DNA from 4 places in the Pseudoalteromonas sp. S1727 genome. Region 3 is predicted to be linked to each of the others. Evidence: predicted binding sites of a transcription regulator. Region 3 holds the regulator's gene; each other region holds the start of a gene.
What was found. Region 3 encodes sigma-54, which starts transcription at its own class of promoters, with help from an activator protein. Its sites were predicted from a motif close to GTTGGCACGNNNNTNGNNT; they were not measured.
Positions count from the first base shown of each region.

Region 1: the regulator sigma-54 is predicted to act here: its motif matches at 1,603-1,621, upstream of CWB85_RS03375 (flagellar basal body rod protein FlgF).
Region 2: the regulator sigma-54 is predicted to act here: its motif matches at 1,374-1,392, upstream of CWB85_RS21015 (PspA/IM30 family protein).
Region 4: the regulator sigma-54 is predicted to act here: its motif matches at 2,651-2,669, upstream of CWB85_RS09315 (YggN family protein).

Region 1 is NZ_PNDT01000010.1:143,710-148,116, reverse strand. Features, by position in the region: gene CWB85_RS03385 (flagellar hook assembly protein FlgD) at 1-59, shown strand, start outside; gene flgE (flagellar hook protein FlgE) at 116-1,483, shown strand; gene CWB85_RS03375 (flagellar basal body rod protein FlgF) at 1,659-2,423, shown strand; gene flgG (flagellar basal-body rod protein FlgG) at 2,445-3,233, shown strand; gene flgH (flagellar basal body L-ring protein FlgH) at 3,253-3,936, shown strand; gene CWB85_RS03360 (flagellar basal body P-ring protein FlgI) at 3,949-4,407, shown strand, end outside.
Region 2 is NZ_PNDT01000147.1:11,670-16,076, forward strand. Features, by position in the region: gene CWB85_RS21000 (copper chaperone PCu(A)C) at 1-13, opposite strand, end outside; gene CWB85_RS21005 (hypothetical protein) at 116-439, opposite strand; gene CWB85_RS21010 (PspC domain-containing protein) at 449-652, opposite strand; gene CWB85_RS21015 (PspA/IM30 family protein) at 665-1,333, opposite strand; gene dusA (tRNA dihydrouridine(20/20a) synthase DusA) at 1,572-2,531, opposite strand; gene CWB85_RS21025 (hypothetical protein) at 2,693-3,160, opposite strand; gene CWB85_RS21030 (transcriptional repressor) at 3,617-4,051, shown strand; gene CWB85_RS21035 (chemotaxis protein CheX) at 4,132-4,407, shown strand, end outside.
Region 3 is NZ_PNDT01000110.1:12,218-16,624, forward strand. Features, by position in the region: gene lptC (LPS export ABC transporter periplasmic protein LptC) at 1-175, shown strand, start outside; gene lptA (lipopolysaccharide transport periplasmic protein LptA) at 165-698, shown strand; gene lptB (LPS export ABC transporter ATP-binding protein) at 695-1,420, shown strand; gene CWB85_RS19205 (RNA polymerase factor sigma-54) at 1,488-2,984, shown strand; gene hpf (ribosome hibernation promoting factor) at 3,013-3,300, shown strand; gene ptsN (PTS IIA-like nitrogen regulatory protein PtsN) at 3,305-3,757, shown strand; gene rapZ (RNase adapter RapZ) at 3,935-4,407, shown strand, end outside.
Region 4 is NZ_PNDT01000031.1:3,396-7,802, reverse strand. Features, by position in the region: gene CWB85_RS09335 (iron-containing alcohol dehydrogenase) at 1-485, opposite strand, end outside; gene CWB85_RS09330 (LysR family transcriptional regulator) at 653-1,522, shown strand; gene CWB85_RS09325 (glutathione peroxidase) at 1,590-2,081, shown strand; gene CWB85_RS09320 (PA3496 family putative envelope integrity protein) at 2,131-2,319, opposite strand; gene CWB85_RS09315 (YggN family protein) at 2,728-3,525, shown strand; gene CWB85_RS09310 (aminotransferase-like domain-containing protein) at 3,595-4,407, opposite strand, start outside.

The DNA of each region.
Region 1 (4,407 bases), on a different contig from region 3:
TTATTATTAACACCAAAGAAGGTGCGGTTAGGCTAACTGACGTTGCAGAAATCGCGTAAAAAATTTAATTATTCGTTAGCCTTAGGCTAAACATTGACAGAGTTAGAGGTGAATTATGAGCTTCAATATTGCGTTAACAGGCATAGCTGCCGCACAAAAAGATTTAGATGTTACAGCTAATAACATCGCCAACGTAAATACCACAGGTTTTAAAGAGTCGAGAGCGGAGTTTGCGGATGTCTATGCGTCATCGGTGTTTAGCTCAGGTAAAACTAAAAATGGTGATGGTGTACAAACAACTATGGTTGCGCAGCAGTTCCATCAAGGGTCACTAAAATTTACGCAAAATTCACTTGATTTAGCGATCACGGGTGAAGGTTACTTTGCAATGAGCCAGGATTTAGGTGCACAAGATTTTACTTATACACGTGCTGGTGCATTTAAGTTAAATAAAGATAACTTTATTGTTGATGCTAAAGGTAACTACCTACAGGGCTTTCCCGTTGATGAAGCGACAGGTGATACAACATCGGTTAGTTTAAGTACTTCTTCAGCATTACAAATCCCTGACTCATCAGGCTCGCCACGTGCTACCACGAATGTTTACTCGTCGTTCAATCTAGATTCACGAGCAAGCAGTCCTTCAGTAACAACGTTTGATCCTGAAGTGAGCGCGTCATATAACAGCTCGACTTCAACAACGGTTTACGACTCATTGGGCGAACCGCATGTATTACAGTTTTTCTTTGTAAAAACTGATTCGGCAGTGACAGGTAATGATAATGAATGGCAAACCTATGCAACGTTAGATGAAAAGCCATTTAGCCCAGCTGGTGTTGAAGAAACAGCCGCTCCTTACACTCCTATTTCAACGTTTCAATTTGATTCAAGTGGTCTACCACAAGCAACTGATGGGACTGCGAATACTGGAACTACATTTAATCCATTAGCTATCCCAGGTGGTGCGGGTGCCGCAACTGGCCTTTCAGATTTATTATCAAACGGCGCGAGTTTCCCTGAAGATATAAATATTAACTGGCGCGATGAAGCGGGCACTGCAAATAAGGTACCTACTCAATATGCAAGTCGCTTTGAAGTTAAAGCCTTAGATCAGGATGGCGCAACAGTAGGACGTTTAGCAGGTATTGATATTGGTACAGATGGTAAAATTGTTGCATCTTACAGCAATGGTGATACGTCATTCTTAGGTCAAGTAGCGATGGTACGCTTTTCAAACTCGCAAGGTTTACAACAAGCGGGTGATACAGGTTGGAAAAAAAGTTTAACCTCAGGTGAGCCTATTGCTGGAGAGCCAGGTTCAGGTACATTAGGCTCAATTAACTCGTCTGCACTTGAGCAATCAAATGTAAACTTAACAAACGAGTTAGTTGATTTGATCAGTGCACAACGTAACTTCCAAGCCAATTCTCGAGCATTGGAAGTAAACTCAACACTCCAACAGAATATCTTGCAGATCCGATAATCTCGGCGCTACTTTTTATAATCCGACACCTAGGCTGCTACTCATTAGCAGCCTTTTTTATTTCAATACGTTGGTTAGTCGTTGTGTATGCAATGACACTGAACGCTATGTCAATTTATTGTGGCACTTATCTTGCATTTATCTCGTTATAGATTTTTCAACGTGAGTCGATGATATGGACAAGATGGTCTACATTGCAGCGTCTGGGGCTAAGCAAAGTTTGCGGGGCCTTGCGCTTAAAGCAAATAACTTAGCTAATGCCAATACCACAGGCTTTAAAGCTGACTTCGCACAAGCGCGTTCAATGCAAGCGTTTGGTGAAGGCCTGCCTACGCGGGTGTTTTCCATGCAAGAACGTCCCGGCTCTAATATGACCTCTGGCGGTATTATTGAAACTGGTCGCGACTTAGATATTGCTATGAGTGATAAAGGGTGGCTTACCGTACAAGATGCAGCTGGCAATGAAGCCTATACAAAAGTCGGCACACTCAATATCAGTCCTGATGGGGCGTTGATGACAAGTCACGGGCGCCAAGTTATTGGCGAGGGTGGGCCAATCATTTTGCCACTGCCAATTGAAAAAGTTGAATTTAGTGAAGATGGTTCCATTCAAATTCGCCCACAGGGCGCACCTGCTAATTTTTTAGAGGTCGTTGATCGTTTAAAAGTGATCAAGGCAAACAACTCTGAGCTTGAAAAAGGCAATGACGGTCTGTTTAGACCTAAACCAGAACTACTCGTAGATGATATATGTGGATTTTGCGATATTGCTACTGACGTAAAAGTAATGAGTGGCACCTTAGAGATGTCAAACGTAAATCCGGTACACGAGATGGTGGATATGATAAGCCATCAACGCCAATTTGAATTACAAGTTAAGTTAATGAAAACAGCTGAAGAAATTGACGAACGTCATACTCAATTGCTGCGTATTGTTTAACTTTATTGAGAGGACACGACTATGAATCCTGCATTGTGGATAAGTAAAACAGGGCTTGATGCTCAACAAACCGATATTTCGGTGATCTCAAATAATTTAGCCAATGCCAGTACTGTTGGTTATAAGAAAAGCCGTGCGGTGTTTGAGGACTTATTGTATCAAAATATTAATCAGCCTGGTGGTCGCTCATCACAAGACACTGAAATGCCTTCAGGTTTAATGCTCGGTGCCGGTGCTAAAGTGGTTGCAAACCAAAAAAACTTTTCTCAAGGGAATATGTTAACCACTGAGAATTCACTTGATTGGATGATCTCAGGGCCTGGTTTTTTTGAAGTGTTGCAACCTGATGGCAATATTGCTTATTCGCGCAATGGGCAATTTACCACTGATGAAGACGGCCGTATTGTAACCGCGGGGGCGGGGTTTCCTGTGCAACCAGAAATGAATGTGCCTGATGATGCGCAATCAATTACCGTGTCGCAAGATGGTGAAGTATCTGTTCGCATTGCAGGCCAGCCAGATAACGTGGTGATTGGTCAGTTGACGATCAGCGATTTTATCAATCCATCGGGTCTAGAGCCTGTTGGACAAAACTTATATACCGAGACCGCAGTAAGTGGTGCTCCAGTACAAGGGAATCCGGGTCTCGAAGGTTTAGGAACTGTGGTGCAAGGGGCACTTGAAACCTCAAATGTAAATGTAACAGAAGAGTTGGTGAACTTGATTGAAACTCAACGCATCTATGAAATGAACTCAAAAGTTATTTCAGCAGTAGATGAAATGATGAGTTATATCAATCAACAACTTTAATAATTATTGGAGTAAAGTGATGCGTAATTTATCCATAGTTTTAGCGGGTGCATGTGTCTTGAGTGGTTGTATGACCACTCAAAATCTCCATGTGGTTCAAGATGATCCATACTACGCTCCAATGTACCCAGAGCCAGCTGCCGAGCAAGTTGTGCCAACCGGTTCGTTATTTGATAGCTACTTATCAAACGACCTCTATTCTGATAAAAAAGCGTTGCGAACGGGCGACATTATCACTGTTAAGCTCCAAGAGTCGACCCAAGCTAGTAAGGCAGCAAAAACAGAAACAGATAAAGAAAGTGATGCTAATTTAGATCCTGTGATTGGTTTAGGTGGCTTACCTGTCAATATTGGCGGTGACAGCATTCAGTTTGGTATTGGTAGTGATTCATCATTTAAAGGTGATTCTAAGTCCAATCAATCAAATAGCCTGTTTGGTGATATTTCAGTGAATGTAATGCGTGTATTACCCAACGGCAATTTAGTGATCCGTGGTGAGAAGTGGCTCACTTTAAACACCGGTGAAGAATTTATTCGTCTGGAGGGACTCGTTCGTCCGCAAGATGTAACGTCAGATAATACAGTGACCTCTAACAGAATTGCCAATGCACGTATTCAATATTCTGGTAAAGGGCAAATACAAGAGTCGCAAAGTGGCGGATGGTTAACACGCTTCTTTAGCAGTGCTCTGTTCCCTTTTTAAAGGAAGTTGATGATGAAAAGTCTAAAAGTGTTGCTATGTATTGGTTTGTTGGGTTGGCACTTTACTGCCAGCGCTGAGCGTATAAAAGATGTTTCTATGGTTGAAGGCGTTCGCTCAAACCAATTGGTCGGTTATGGCCTTGTTGTCGGTTTGCCTGGCACCGGTGAGCAAAGTCGTTTTACCGAGCAAAGCTTTAAAGCTATGCTAAACAGCTTTGGCATCACATTGGAAGCAAGCTTAAAACCTAAGATAAAAAATGTAGCGGCGGTTGCCGTTCATGCCGAATTACCAGCCTTTAGAAAGCCTGGACAGACGATTGATATCACAGTCTCTTCAATCGGGAGTGCTGGCAGTTTACGCGGTGGTACATTACTGCAAACTTTTTTAAAAGGGGTTGATGGTAATACCTACGCGATAGCGCAAGGTAGCTTAATTGTAGGCGGGTTAGGCGTTGAAGGGGCTGATGGTAGT
Region 2 (4,407 bases), on a different contig from region 3:
GCTTAAGAGACATTTCGATCCTTGTTATGATAATCAAGTTTAAGTGCTAAATTTAGCATATTTACGAAAAAATAGTCAGCTAAATTAGCATTTAAGATTATTTCAGTGGCCCAAATTAAGCCACTTTTTGGTTATCCGCAACAAGCCAACACAAGCAAACGATAAGCAATAATGGCCAAGCAATCATTAAAGAACCAAAAAGCAAGGCTAATATCACACCAACTCCTACAATGAGACCCGCACCAAGCAAGCCAACACTCACCAGCGCAACCAAAGCGATTACAACGATCACCGCCACTAATGCACCAAATAACTCAATACCAACCCAGCTTAAGTCTGCAATCCATAGCGGTAGCTGCCATGAATCAAATCGCCCTACTTCAAATGGGTTAAATGCTATGCACAACACAACCAATAAGCAAAATGCAATAATTTTCATGGCTCTTCCCTAGTGCACTTTATTATCTAAACAACAATGAGCAATTAAGTAACCTGCACCTATAAAAACAGGAAACTGAATAAAAAGCACGATTGTAGCAAGCCTAGTCGCCCAAATAGGAAAGTCGAACCTGCGTGCTAAACCACTACATACACCCGATATTTTTTTATTTAACGGATCTTTACTCCAACGAGCATGATTAAATGTATTCATTGTTTATTACTCCTAAGCGGTTTGTTGCAATTTAGCTTTAAGCACTGCAAGCTCTTTATCTAACGCTTCATCTTTTACTAATGCATCTATCTGCTCTGCAGTTGAATGCTGCTTTGCCGTTACATCATAGGCGTCAACTTGTGCTTCAATTGACTCCACACGCTGCTCAATAACATCAAAGCGTGCAAGTGCATGCGCAACTTTATCGCTATTTAATTGTTGATTAACACGCACACGAGCATTTAGAACATGATGAACCTGCGCCAAGCTACGTTGTTTAGCTTTAGCCGCACTCAGTTTGTCTTGTAAACGCTGCGCGTCATCACGTAACTTCGCTAATGAATCTGATAATTTAACAAGCTCTGGTTCAATCGCAGCTAACTCAGTTGCAACACGTTGTTTTTCTTTAAGTGCTGCAGTGGCTAAATCATCACGCCCCTTAGTGACCGCTAACTCAGCCTTTGCTTGCCATTGTGCTATCGACGTTTTTTTATCAGTTTGCTGGCGCTGTAACGCTTTTTGTTCACAGAGTATTGTCGCGGCAGTTGTACGGCATTCATCCAATGCTTGCTGCATTTCTTGAATTAATAAGTTGAGTAGTTTTTCTGGATCTTCTGCTTTATCTAACACAGCAACGAGGTTTGATTGAATTAGATCATTAACACGATTAATTAAGCCCATGATTTTCTCCTGTTGATTATGGGTGATTACAACAAGGAGATTCCAAGACTTGTGCCAAGTGACAAAAATTAAAATTTAAACAATAAAAAACAAAAGGATACACTTAAAAAGTGAAGACTAAACTGACTCTGAAATGAATATACATAAGTTAATTTGACTAAAAAAATGATTTTTTAACCATTATTTAGGATCAAAAAAAACCACTAAAAAGTGGCTTTTTAATTTAAAAAGGGTACTGCTATTCGGGAACAAAACTAAGTGCTTTATCCATCACTGACAAATCAGCCTGTTTGCCATGACCATGTTCTGAAAGGTGGCGTCTATAACCTCGCGCACCGGGTTGGCCTTGAAAAATCCCCAGCATATGGCGAGCAATATGCCAAAAGTTAGCACCTTGGCGCATTTCATCTTCAATATAATCATACATAGCACGCACCACATCATGACGAGACAAAGTGCATGCACTTTCACCATAAATTTTTTCGTCTACTTCACTTAAAATAAACGGATTACTATAAGCTTCACGACCTATCATTACGCCATCAATATGCGCTAAATGGGCAAGGCTATCAGCGATCGTTTTAACACCACCATTTAAACTCAGGTCAAGTTGTGGATAGTCTTTCTTTAATTGATAAACTCGTGGGTAATCAAGTGGCGGTACTTCGCGATTTTCTTTCGGGCTCAAACCACTTAGCCATGCCTTACGAGCATGAATAATAAAATCGTCACAGCCAACGTTATGGCTAGCTTCTATCAATGCACATAAAAATTCATACGAATCTTGCTCATCAATACCAATACGTGTTTTTACCGTAATTGGGATATTAACTTCTGCCTTCATGGCCGCAACACACTCAGCAACCAATTGTGGCTCAGCCATTAAACACGCACCAAAACGACCATTTTGAACACGATCTGATGGACAACCAACATTAAGATTGACTTCATCGTAGCCGCGCTCAGCAGCAAGCTTTGCACACTTAGCTAACGCGTCTGGATCAGAGCCACCTAATTGCAAAGCAACCGGGTTTTCATGATGATTAAAATGTAGATAATCACCGCGACCAAATAAAATAGCCCCAGTTGTCACCATTTCAGTATACAACACCGCGTGTTTTGTCATTTTACGATGAAAAGTACGGCAATGGCGATCAGTCCAATCTAGCATAGGTGCCACGGAAAAACGTCTATTCAAAGTAAAATCCTCAGGTTAATTAGTCGCTACCATTAGCCACGTAAAAAGCGCTGTATTTTACACAAGTAGAGAGGCTGCTTCAATGATAAGCAGTGAGCCAATTGCAAGCCTCGAGCGAGAGCTGTAAATGGCTCGATTAAGATTTATTATTGTGGCTGAGGTTACTTAACTAAATAATCGTAATTCACACCGCTGACTTCCACAACAGTCACAGCAAGCTCAGTGTAATTTTTAATTTTAGGATTAACTAATTTAGCCCCGACAGCTATTTTCGCAATTTTATTGGTTTTATCTAGCTCTACAATCTGTACAGACGCTGATGTATCAAAATCCGCTGACTGAGTATAGTATTCTGAGCCAACACTAGCACTTACGGCTAGATTTGGTTCACTGTTAGAGGTGGACTGCAGCAACGTTCCTTTTTTCAAGTCACTTTTTAAAATTGTAAAACTAAACTTAGGGGTGTTTTTTTCACCAACAAATATAGTTACAGCGCTTTGTCCATTTAATTCAAAATCATGCTCTGTGACTTCAACAACTCTTACTTTATCGCTATCATAACTAGGTTCTACGCAAGCCACAGTCCCAAAAAGAAGTAACGCAGATAAAACAATACTTTTAAGCTTCATTTTTATTCCTTAAATTAAAAAAACCTATAGTGTAAAACTAGATAACACTTAACGATATTTCAATAATTAAATCAATGAAATATATTTAATTCCATTTATCAGTTAAATTACGCTCTTTTATGGATACCTCTCATCAATAACGTCTTGCACGAAAATACTGATGCTTAGGTTTAACTTATAGCGTTAAAGTGTAGCAACTGATGATGATATTAACTCCACAATTAACAGTTATCATAAATGCTGTGATTTATACTTAAGCTACGTGTAATTAGTATTACAAGTCATCAAAACAGTATTGATAATACCCATAAGTAAGCGACACTGTGAAACACTCAAACTTGCCATAATGACCACAATAGACCATAGCCACTTCTAGAATAAAACTGTTGAATAAAAACACTGCAACTACAATACAGTATGTTAGTATATCGCGGGTAGCGTAAGGATAAGATGAAGATGAATATAGAATCACTCGTTAGTAAAGCCAAGCAAGTGTGTGATAATCGCGGCGCGCGGTTTACACCCATCCGTGAAAAAGTATTTCGCCTATTAGCAACTGCTCAAGGCGGTGTAGGCGCTTATGATTTATTAGAGCAACTCAAGTTGACCGAATCTGGAGCAAAACCAGCCACTATTTACCGCGCCTTAGACTTTTTAGCTGAACTTGGTTTTATCCACAAAATCGAAAGTACTAACGCATTTATGCTGTGCCATCATTTTGATCATATTCACCCAGTACAACTATTAATTTGCGACAGTTGTGGTTTTGTCAAAGAACTACATTCAAGTGTAATTTCGCACGAACTTAACAGTCTTGCTGCAGAAAGTGGCTTTATCGTCTCTGGGCAAACAATTGAAGCCCATGGTAAATGTGGCCAATGTAAAGAATAATTAAGTGCAGAGCTAAAATAAGTCACTACACTTTAATGTATAACCGCAGTAAAACTGCTCAATTCGAGGGATAAACAACAATGAATGTAGAGTTCATCAATCCTTTTTTATCATCTTTGTTGAACGTGCTCAGCACAATGGCACAAACCGAGCTAAAGCCAGGAAAGCCAAAAATTAAAAAAGATGAAATTGCCTGTGGCGATGTTTCTGGATTAATTGGCATGGTCGGACCACAAACTAAAGGGTCATTTTCAATCACATTTGATGAAAACCTTGCACTAACAATTATGGAACGCATGCTAGGTGAACGCCCTGATTCAATCAACGAAGAAGTTACCGATATGGTAGGAGAAATT
Region 3 (4,407 bases):
CATCAATGCAGATAACATTCAGGTTGATATTGAACTACAAACCATGAGCTCTGAACAACCTGTAGAATTGATTGGGCCAAATTTAAAGATCACTGGGCGCGGCCTCAATGCCGACTTAAAAGCCGAAGTGGTAGAACTAATTAACCATACGCGAACCATATATTATGACCAATAAATTTGCTCACTTGCTTGTTATACCAAGCTTATTCATGGCCTTTGCAAGCTTTGCTGAGACTAATTTACCACCTGCGGACCAAGTATCGATCAGTGCAGAAAAACAACTTGCCCAGTTAAAAGATAACATCGGTATTTTTGAAAACAACGTTGAAATTATTCATGGTAACCGTCGTATTAAAGCTGATCGCCTTGAAGTACACAAACGTGAAGACTTAGGCGACAATAAACAACTGCTTGTAGCCACAGGAAGTCCAGCTTATTTTGAAGAAAAACAAGCTGATGGCACAATTATGAGCGCCAGCGCTAAAGAAGTTCGTTACGACGTTGCCAAGCGCTACTTAACCTTAATTGGCGATGCGCAGGTTACTCAAGCAGGGCAAAAAATTAATGCTAAAAGCATTACCTACGACATGGACCAACAGCTTATCAGCGCCGAAAAAGGCGAAAGCTCAAATGATCGCGTGCACACTATTTTAGTACCGGTAAGTAACAAAAAAGACAAATCTAAAGGCCAGCCATGAGTACATTAAAAGCTGAATTTTTAGCTAAAAGCTACAAAGGTCGCCAAGTTGTCAAAAGTGTAGGCTTAGAAGTTACCGCCGGCAGCATTGTTGGCTTACTGGGCCCAAATGGTGCGGGTAAAACCACAACCTTTTATATGATTGTAGGCTTAGTGCCTAGCGACAAAGGCAAGATCAGTATTGATGACAACGACATCACCTTACTGCCAATGCATAGTCGCGCTCGCTTGGGGATTGGTTACTTACCGCAAGAGTCATCAATTTTTCGTAAATTGACTGTTTATCAAAATTTGATGGCTATTTTAGAGACCCGAAAAGACCTTAAAAAACAAGCAAGAGAAGAAGCTCTTGACAGCTTACTTGATGAATTTAGCATTCAACATATTCGCGACAGCCAAGGTATGGCTCTATCTGGCGGTGAACGTCGTCGTGTTGAAATTGCCCGTGCATTAGCCGCAGACCCAAAATTTATCTTGTTAGATGAGCCTTTTGCTGGTGTTGATCCAATTTCAGTGTTAGATATAAAGAAGATTATTGAACACCTTAAAAACCGTGGTATTGGCGTGCTTATCACCGACCATAATGTACGAGAAACTCTTGATGTTTGTGAAAAAGCCTACATAGTTTCTCATGGGGAGTTAATTGCATCAGGCACACCTGAGCATGTACTCGCCGACCAAACAGTTCGCGATGTTTACCTAGGTGAGCAATTTAGGCTATAAAGCCACACTTTGGCTAAGCATCTGCTAAACTTAACAATGACAACAATAAAAGGATTGTTAGAGATACATGAGGCAATCACTCCAGCTGCGCATGGGCCAGCAACTTACAATGACACCGCAACTGCAACAAGCTATCCGCTTATTGCAGCTCAGCACATTGGATCTGCAGCAAGAAATTCAAGAAGCGCTAGATAGCAATCCGTTACTAGAGCTAGAAGAGCATGAGTATTCAGACGACACGGCGGGCAAGAATGAGCAAAAGCAAGATAACGACGACTTAACCGTTAGCGCCTCAGCAGATGACAAGCCCAGCGAATACGAACAAGAAAGCAGCGAAGCACTCACCAAAGAAACACTCAGTGATGAAATGGCGATGGATGTCACATGGGATGAGTACATGAGCGCTGCGCCAAATAGCTCAGCAGGCCCAATGCCAGAGGACGAATCTATATATCAAGGCGCCTCAACAGAAACCTTGCATGAATATTTAATGTGGCAGCTACAGCTAACTCCATTTAGCCCTACAGATGAAGCAATAGCCATTGCAATTGTTGAGGCCATTGATGACTCAGGTATTTTAACGCTTAGCTGTGAAGATATTGTAGAGAGCTTAAATCAAGGCAACAACGAAGAAGAAATCGAACTTGACGAAGTACAAGCGGTTTTAAAACGTATCCAATTATTTGACCCTGTAGGCATCGCGGCTCGCAGTCTACAAGAGTGTTTATGTATTCAGCTAAATCAATTTGATCCGGCAACCCCTTGGATTAATGAGACAAAAATGATTTTAACTGATCATATCGATTTATTAGCTAGTCGCGACTATCGCACTTTGATGAAAAAGACTAAGCTTAAGGAAGATGAACTAAAAGAAGTGATGACTCTGATCCACAGCCTAAATCCAAAGCCTGCGGATACCATAGTACGAGAAGAGTCAGAATACGTTATTCCTGACGTATCAGTGAAAAAAATTAAAGGCCGCTGGGTGGTTGAACTTAATCCAGACAGCATGCCAAAAATCAGAGTGAACAGCCAATATGCAGCTATGTCGCGCTCAGTAAAGTCGAGCACTGATAGTCAGTTTATTCGTTCGCATCTGCAAGAAGCTAAATGGTTTATAAAAAGCCTAGAAAGTCGCAATGACACATTGCTCAAAGTAACCAATTGCATCGTAAAACAGCAGCAAGGTTTCTTTGAACATGGCCCTGAAGCCATGCGACCTATGGTACTCAATGACGTTGCTGAAATGGTAGAGATGCATGAGTCAACAATTTCTCGTGTAACTACCCAAAAATACATGCATACCCCGCGTGGTATTTTTGAGTTAAAGTATTTTTTCTCAAGCCATGTTAGTACTGAAAATGGCGGCGAATGCTCATCGACAGCTATTCGCGCACTAATCAAAAAACTGATTAGCGCAGAAAACTCAGCGAAACCATTGAGTGATAGTAAAATTGCAGATATATTGGCAGAGCAAGGTATCAAAGTAGCTAGACGGACTATTGCAAAATACCGCGAGTCACTGGCTATTCCACCGTCAAATCAAAGAAAGAGTTTGATTTAAGGCGTAAAATCAAAAAAGGAAAATGCTTATGCAACTAAATTTAACTGGTCGTCACGTAGAAATTACTGATTCATTAAGAGACTATGTAAACAATAAGTTTGCGAAGCTTGAGAGGCATTTTGATCACATCAACAATGTCCATGTTATTCTTGACGTAGAAAAGCTAAGCCAAAAAGCAGAAGCCACCATCCATGTCAGTGGTGCTGAGTTATTTGCTTCAACTGAACATCAAGACATGTATGCAGCCATTGACGGACTAATCGACAAGCTCGACCGTCAAGTAATCAAACACAAAGAGAAGCACGCTCGACACTAACACTATGAAATTAAGCTCACTTATTTGCCAGGACTGCAGTAAAACTGCGGTCCTTTTTAATAGCAAAAAACGGATCATTGAATTTATCAGCCAATTGGCTCATGAACAACTTCCTCAGCTATCACAACAAGAAATCCTCGATGCATTACTCGCTAGAGAAAAACTAGGTAGTACTGGTATTGGTCGTGGCATTGCCATTCCTCATGGTCGAATGAGTGGTATTGAAAATCCACTAGCAATCATTTTAGTGAGCGAAACGCCTATTAATTTTGACGCAATTGATAATCGCCCTGTGGATCTGTTTGTCGCTCTCATCGTACCAGAGGGTGATAGTCAACTTCATTTAAAGACGTTAGCCACAATTGCTGATAAACTTAACGACAAAGATTTTTGTAAACAACTACGTAGCGCGAAAACAGATCAAGATTTATATCACGTTATTGTTGAGCAATCGTAAGTCATACCTCTTGCGTTAGTGATCTATTATGGCGGTACAAAGTAGTTCAATAACAAGGAAAAATTATGACAGGTAGTTATTCTGTACACATAATTTTTAATAACGTTAATGAGTTATTTAACCAGCTAGAGTGATCATGTTTTTAATAAAATTGCTATTAAGTGAAGGAGAGTTTACATGGAGTTAATCATCATCAGTGGGCGCTCTGGCTCAGGTAAATCGGTTGCCCTGCGTGTAGTTGAAGATCTTGGTTATTATTGTGTCGATAATATCCCTGTAAACTTACTGCCTTCATTAGTTCGTAGTGTCTCTGATAATTACGACAAAATTGCTGTTAGTATTGATGTTCGTAACTTACCCAAAGAACAAGAAGAATTTAACGACATTCTTGAGTACTTACCCGGCTTTGCCAATCCAACATTATTTTATTTAGATTGTGATGATCAAACACTGATCAAACGTTTTTCTGAAACGCGCCGTTTGCATCCACTTTCTTTAGATTCATTGCCGCTTGATTTAGCCATCAAACAAGAAAAAGTATTACTTGATGTGTTAACAACACGTGCTGACTTTATGTTAGATACCACTGATCTAAGTGTTCATCAACTTGCCGAGACGATTCGCGAAAAGATTTTAGGTAAAAAAGATAA
Region 4 (4,407 bases), on a different contig from region 3:
CTTGAAAATGGCAGTTTATCGTGGCTATCAAGATTAGAAACCACACTGAAAGAGTTTGATTCAGACCCCGTGGCAGGTAAGGTTAATACCACACCCAATGCAATGGCTGATTTAACTTCACCACCTTTGGCTAAAATATCCCACGGCTCACCATCGTAGTTTGCCGCAGCGGCAATAAACTTACTACCATCAATAACCGACCCCCCACCCACGGCAAGAATAAAATCTACATGCTTTTCTTTTACCAAAGCCACAGCCTTCATACATGTTTGATAGCTTGGATTTGGTTCAATACCCGAAAATTCAAACCAAGTATGTTCACTCAAGGCATCTGCGACTTGATCATAAATACCATTACTTTTAATACTGCCGCCGCCATACGTAACCAATACTGTCGCGTTGGCAGGGATCTCACTTTTAATTGCTGCGATTTGCTGTTCACCAAAATGAATTTTGGTGGGGTTTGCAAAGCTAAAATTTAACATGCTTGCTCCATTGCTTAGAGTGCTCATTCGTATGAGCTAAAATTTGCTGACCATGTAATTGTAGGGGTTAAATCATTTATTAAAAGACTAAGATCAGAGAATCACTTTTGCACAGCTGCAACAATAGATGCTATAAACTACTATTACTTAAATTTTGAGAACTAAAAATGTGGCAAGGCCTTGATGAATTTTTACATGTAGTTGAACATGGCAGCTTTACTCAAGCGGCAAAAGCTATGGAAGTATCTACATCCCATATTAGCCGCCAAGTACAGCAGCTTGAAAACCGCCTAGGTTCACTACTGTTTCAACGCACTACGCGAAAAATAAGCCTCACGGATGCTGGCCGTGAATATGCCGTTAAACTCAAAGCCATTAAACAAGAATTAATTGACGCTAATAATCAATTACAAGGTGAGCAACGCAAACCTAAAGGGCTAATTCGAATTTCTGGTGCGGGTGAATTCGTTGCCTGCCATGTTGCACCGAAAATAGTTGAGTTTGTAAAACGCTACCCTGAGGTGGAAGTGGATATGGACTTTAACAATCGCAATGTCGATTTAGTTGAAGAAGGCTTTGATCTCGCTATTCGCTTTGGTCGTATGCAAGACTCAAACTTAATAGCACGACCACTTAGCCCACGCATAATGACTTTGGTTGCCAGCCCTGAATACTTAGCACACTACACATCACCCACCACACCATTACAACTAATAGATCATAATTGCTTAGTTGCTATGGGTAAGCGTTGGCGATTTAGTTTTGCTGGTGAAATAAAAGAAGTAAAAATAAATGGTAATTGGCGTAGTAATCACCCAAGAGCATTACTCAGCGCGACTTTAGCTGGCTTAGGTATTGCTCACTTAGCCAGTGATATTGTTCAGCCCTATGTGCAACAAGGTCAGCTGGTAACTTTACTTGATGAATATCAAGTGACCGATAATGCATCTTGGCTGGTGTACCCTCGCAAGGATTTAATGCCCTACCGTGTTCGATTACTAATTGAATACTTATTAACTAGTTTTTCTAATGACTAAAATTTAAACTTTAAGTCTGTCGCTACACAGGATAAACTTTAACAAACAAAAATAAAAAACCTCCAATATGAACGACTTTTATCAGCTTAGCGCCACCAGCCTGCAAGGGCAATCTATTGAGTTTAATGACTTTAAAAACAAAGTTGTGCTTGTGGTTAACACCGCTAGTCAATGTGGCTTCACCCCACAATATGCTGGCTTACAAGCGCTGCATGAAAAATATCATCAGCAAGGCTTAGTCATTATTGGCTTTCCATGTAATCAGTTTGGCAAGCAAGAACCAGGCAGTGCCACAGATATTGAGCAAGGGTGCTTAATTAATTACGGTGTAGACTTTGTGATGATGAGCAAGGTAGATGTCAACGGTGAACACGCTCATCCGGTGTTTAGGCACTTAAAATCGGCTTTGCCTGGGTTTTTAACACGTAAAATAAAGTGGAATTTTACTAAGTTTTTAATAGGCCGAAATGGCGAGGCAATTAAACGCTTTGCACCATTTACTAAGCCGCAGCAAATCGAAGGTGCTATTATTAAAGCCCTTAAAAGCAGTAATACGTAAACACTAAAAGCAATAAAGAGGCAATCTGCCTCTTTATCTAAATTATCACTTAGTCGTTTAAGTACTCATCCAAGTCATCTTCGCCCAAGTTTTTACGCAAGCGTTTTTGCTCAAGGTAGTCTTCCAACTTTTTCTTAACCTTTTGCTTATTCTTGTCGTGTTGATTACGCCCGACCATTTCGTACTCGTCTTCAACAAAATCGTCATCTAGCGCATCGTAACTAAATGTCTTACCCACAACCCACTCCATAAAGTGTTTGAGACCAATTAAGGATTTTTTATCACTGTCATTGGTGAAATTAAAAATGTTCAGCACAATTTCATACGTCGAAAGTGCACCAAAATAAAGCCACAACCCAATCTTAAAATGGTGTCATGTCAATATTGTGAATAAATAGCGCTAAATTTTAATTCTGGAAAGTGAGAGTTTTTTATCGAAACGATAAACACATTTTATTAATACAACAAAGTTAGTCAAAATGACTAAAAAGTAGTTTTATTATTATCTACTCATACGATTAAAAATATAAAAAAAACAACTAATACATTGTTTTATAATGTTAAAAATTATTGGCATCAAACTTGATAAGTTTTAAATACGAAAAATACGCACTCGTTAAAATCAACAAATTTGCAGGATATTAAAATGAAAAAATTACTATTAATCGGCTCTTTTTTTATTGCCACAGGGGCAGTAGCGCATACTGATAATGAGACTAATATTTCTTTCAGTGGCGATTCTTGCGACGTCGAATTTAAAAATGACGTGCGTATAAAGCCAAATGAGCTAGAAATCTTTACCGCAGACAACAACACGATGAGTTTTGCCGAGCAAGGCGATCTAAAAATAAATGGCCAAACAGTGGCACTTAACAATCAACAACGCCAAGCAATTACGACGTATTCAAATAGCCTACGCAGCCAATTACCTGAAGTCGCAAACATTGCCCTTGATGGTGTTAAAATTGCTGGTGTTGCCATTGAAGAAGTGGCTAATGCATTTAATATTGATAGCCTGGATAGCATTAATGAGCTAATGGCTGATATTAAAGTGGAAGTTGAGAATACCTTTTATCAACAAGGTACATTTGTGATGGGACAGCAGAGTTTTCAGCAGTTTGGTGAAAACTTTGAAAGCCAGTTTGATGAGCAAATAGAAACAGCTGTGCAATCAGCCATGATGCAATCAATGGGCAGTATTTTAATGGCGGTAGGTTCAGAACTAATGGGCTCCGGCGGGGACATGCAAGCCTTTGAACAACGTATGGAGAACATGGGCGCAGAAATCGAAGCCAAGGTTGAGCAACAAGCGAATCAATTAGAAAAACGCGCTGACGCACTGTGTGGTAACTTTTCTACCATTGCAGAGCAAGAGCAACAACTGGTGAAACTAGTACCAGAATTAAAAGATTATCAACTGTTCAGCTATAAAAAAAATAACTAAGCAGAGTCTTTAGTTAACGACAAAAATTTGATATCCCTTTAGCAGCACTCTTTTTAAGGTGCTGCTTTTTTATTTTTTCGCTAAATGAATAAGTTCACCCAGTGTTTTTATGGCTTGCTCAAGTTTTTCAGTCCACGGCAAACCATAACTTAACCTAATGCAATTACGGTATTTATTGGTGGCAGAAAAAATGTAGCCTGGAGTAATACTAATGCCATTTTCAAGCGCAAGCTGAAACAGTTTAACGCTATCATAACCGCTACCTAGCTCAACCCAAATCACACAACCACCTTGCGGATCGCTGATCCGCGCAGTACTCGGAAACGCTTGTTGTAAACACCAGATCATCCGCTCTTTGTTATTTCGTAAACGCTGTTTCAGTAGCTTAAGATTACGCTCGTATTCACCGCTTTGCACAAACTCATATAACGTCCACTGATTGATCAACGAAGTCGAACAACTCAATGCACGTTTATAGCGCCGAGCTTGGGCAGCAAACTTACCAGCAATCAACCAACCAACGCGATAGCTCGGTGCTGCCGTTTTTGAAAACGATGCACAAGTGAGCACCAAGCCTTTGGTTGAATAGGTTTGCGCAGGTGTGCCACGTTGTGCAGTAAAGTGTAAGTCACCGTAAACATCATCTTCAATCAATACCACATTATGAGACTCTAATAATGCGACCAGATCTTTACGCTTATTATCTGGCATAAAGCTGCCAACAGGATTATTAATCGAGGTAGAGAAAACACACGCTTTAATATCATGATCCTGTAAAGCCTGACTCAGATCATCAAGCCAGATCCCATCATCAGGGCATAATGGGATCTCAAGTGCTTTCAACCCTAAACTTTCGATCAGTTCAATAATGCCGAAATAGCA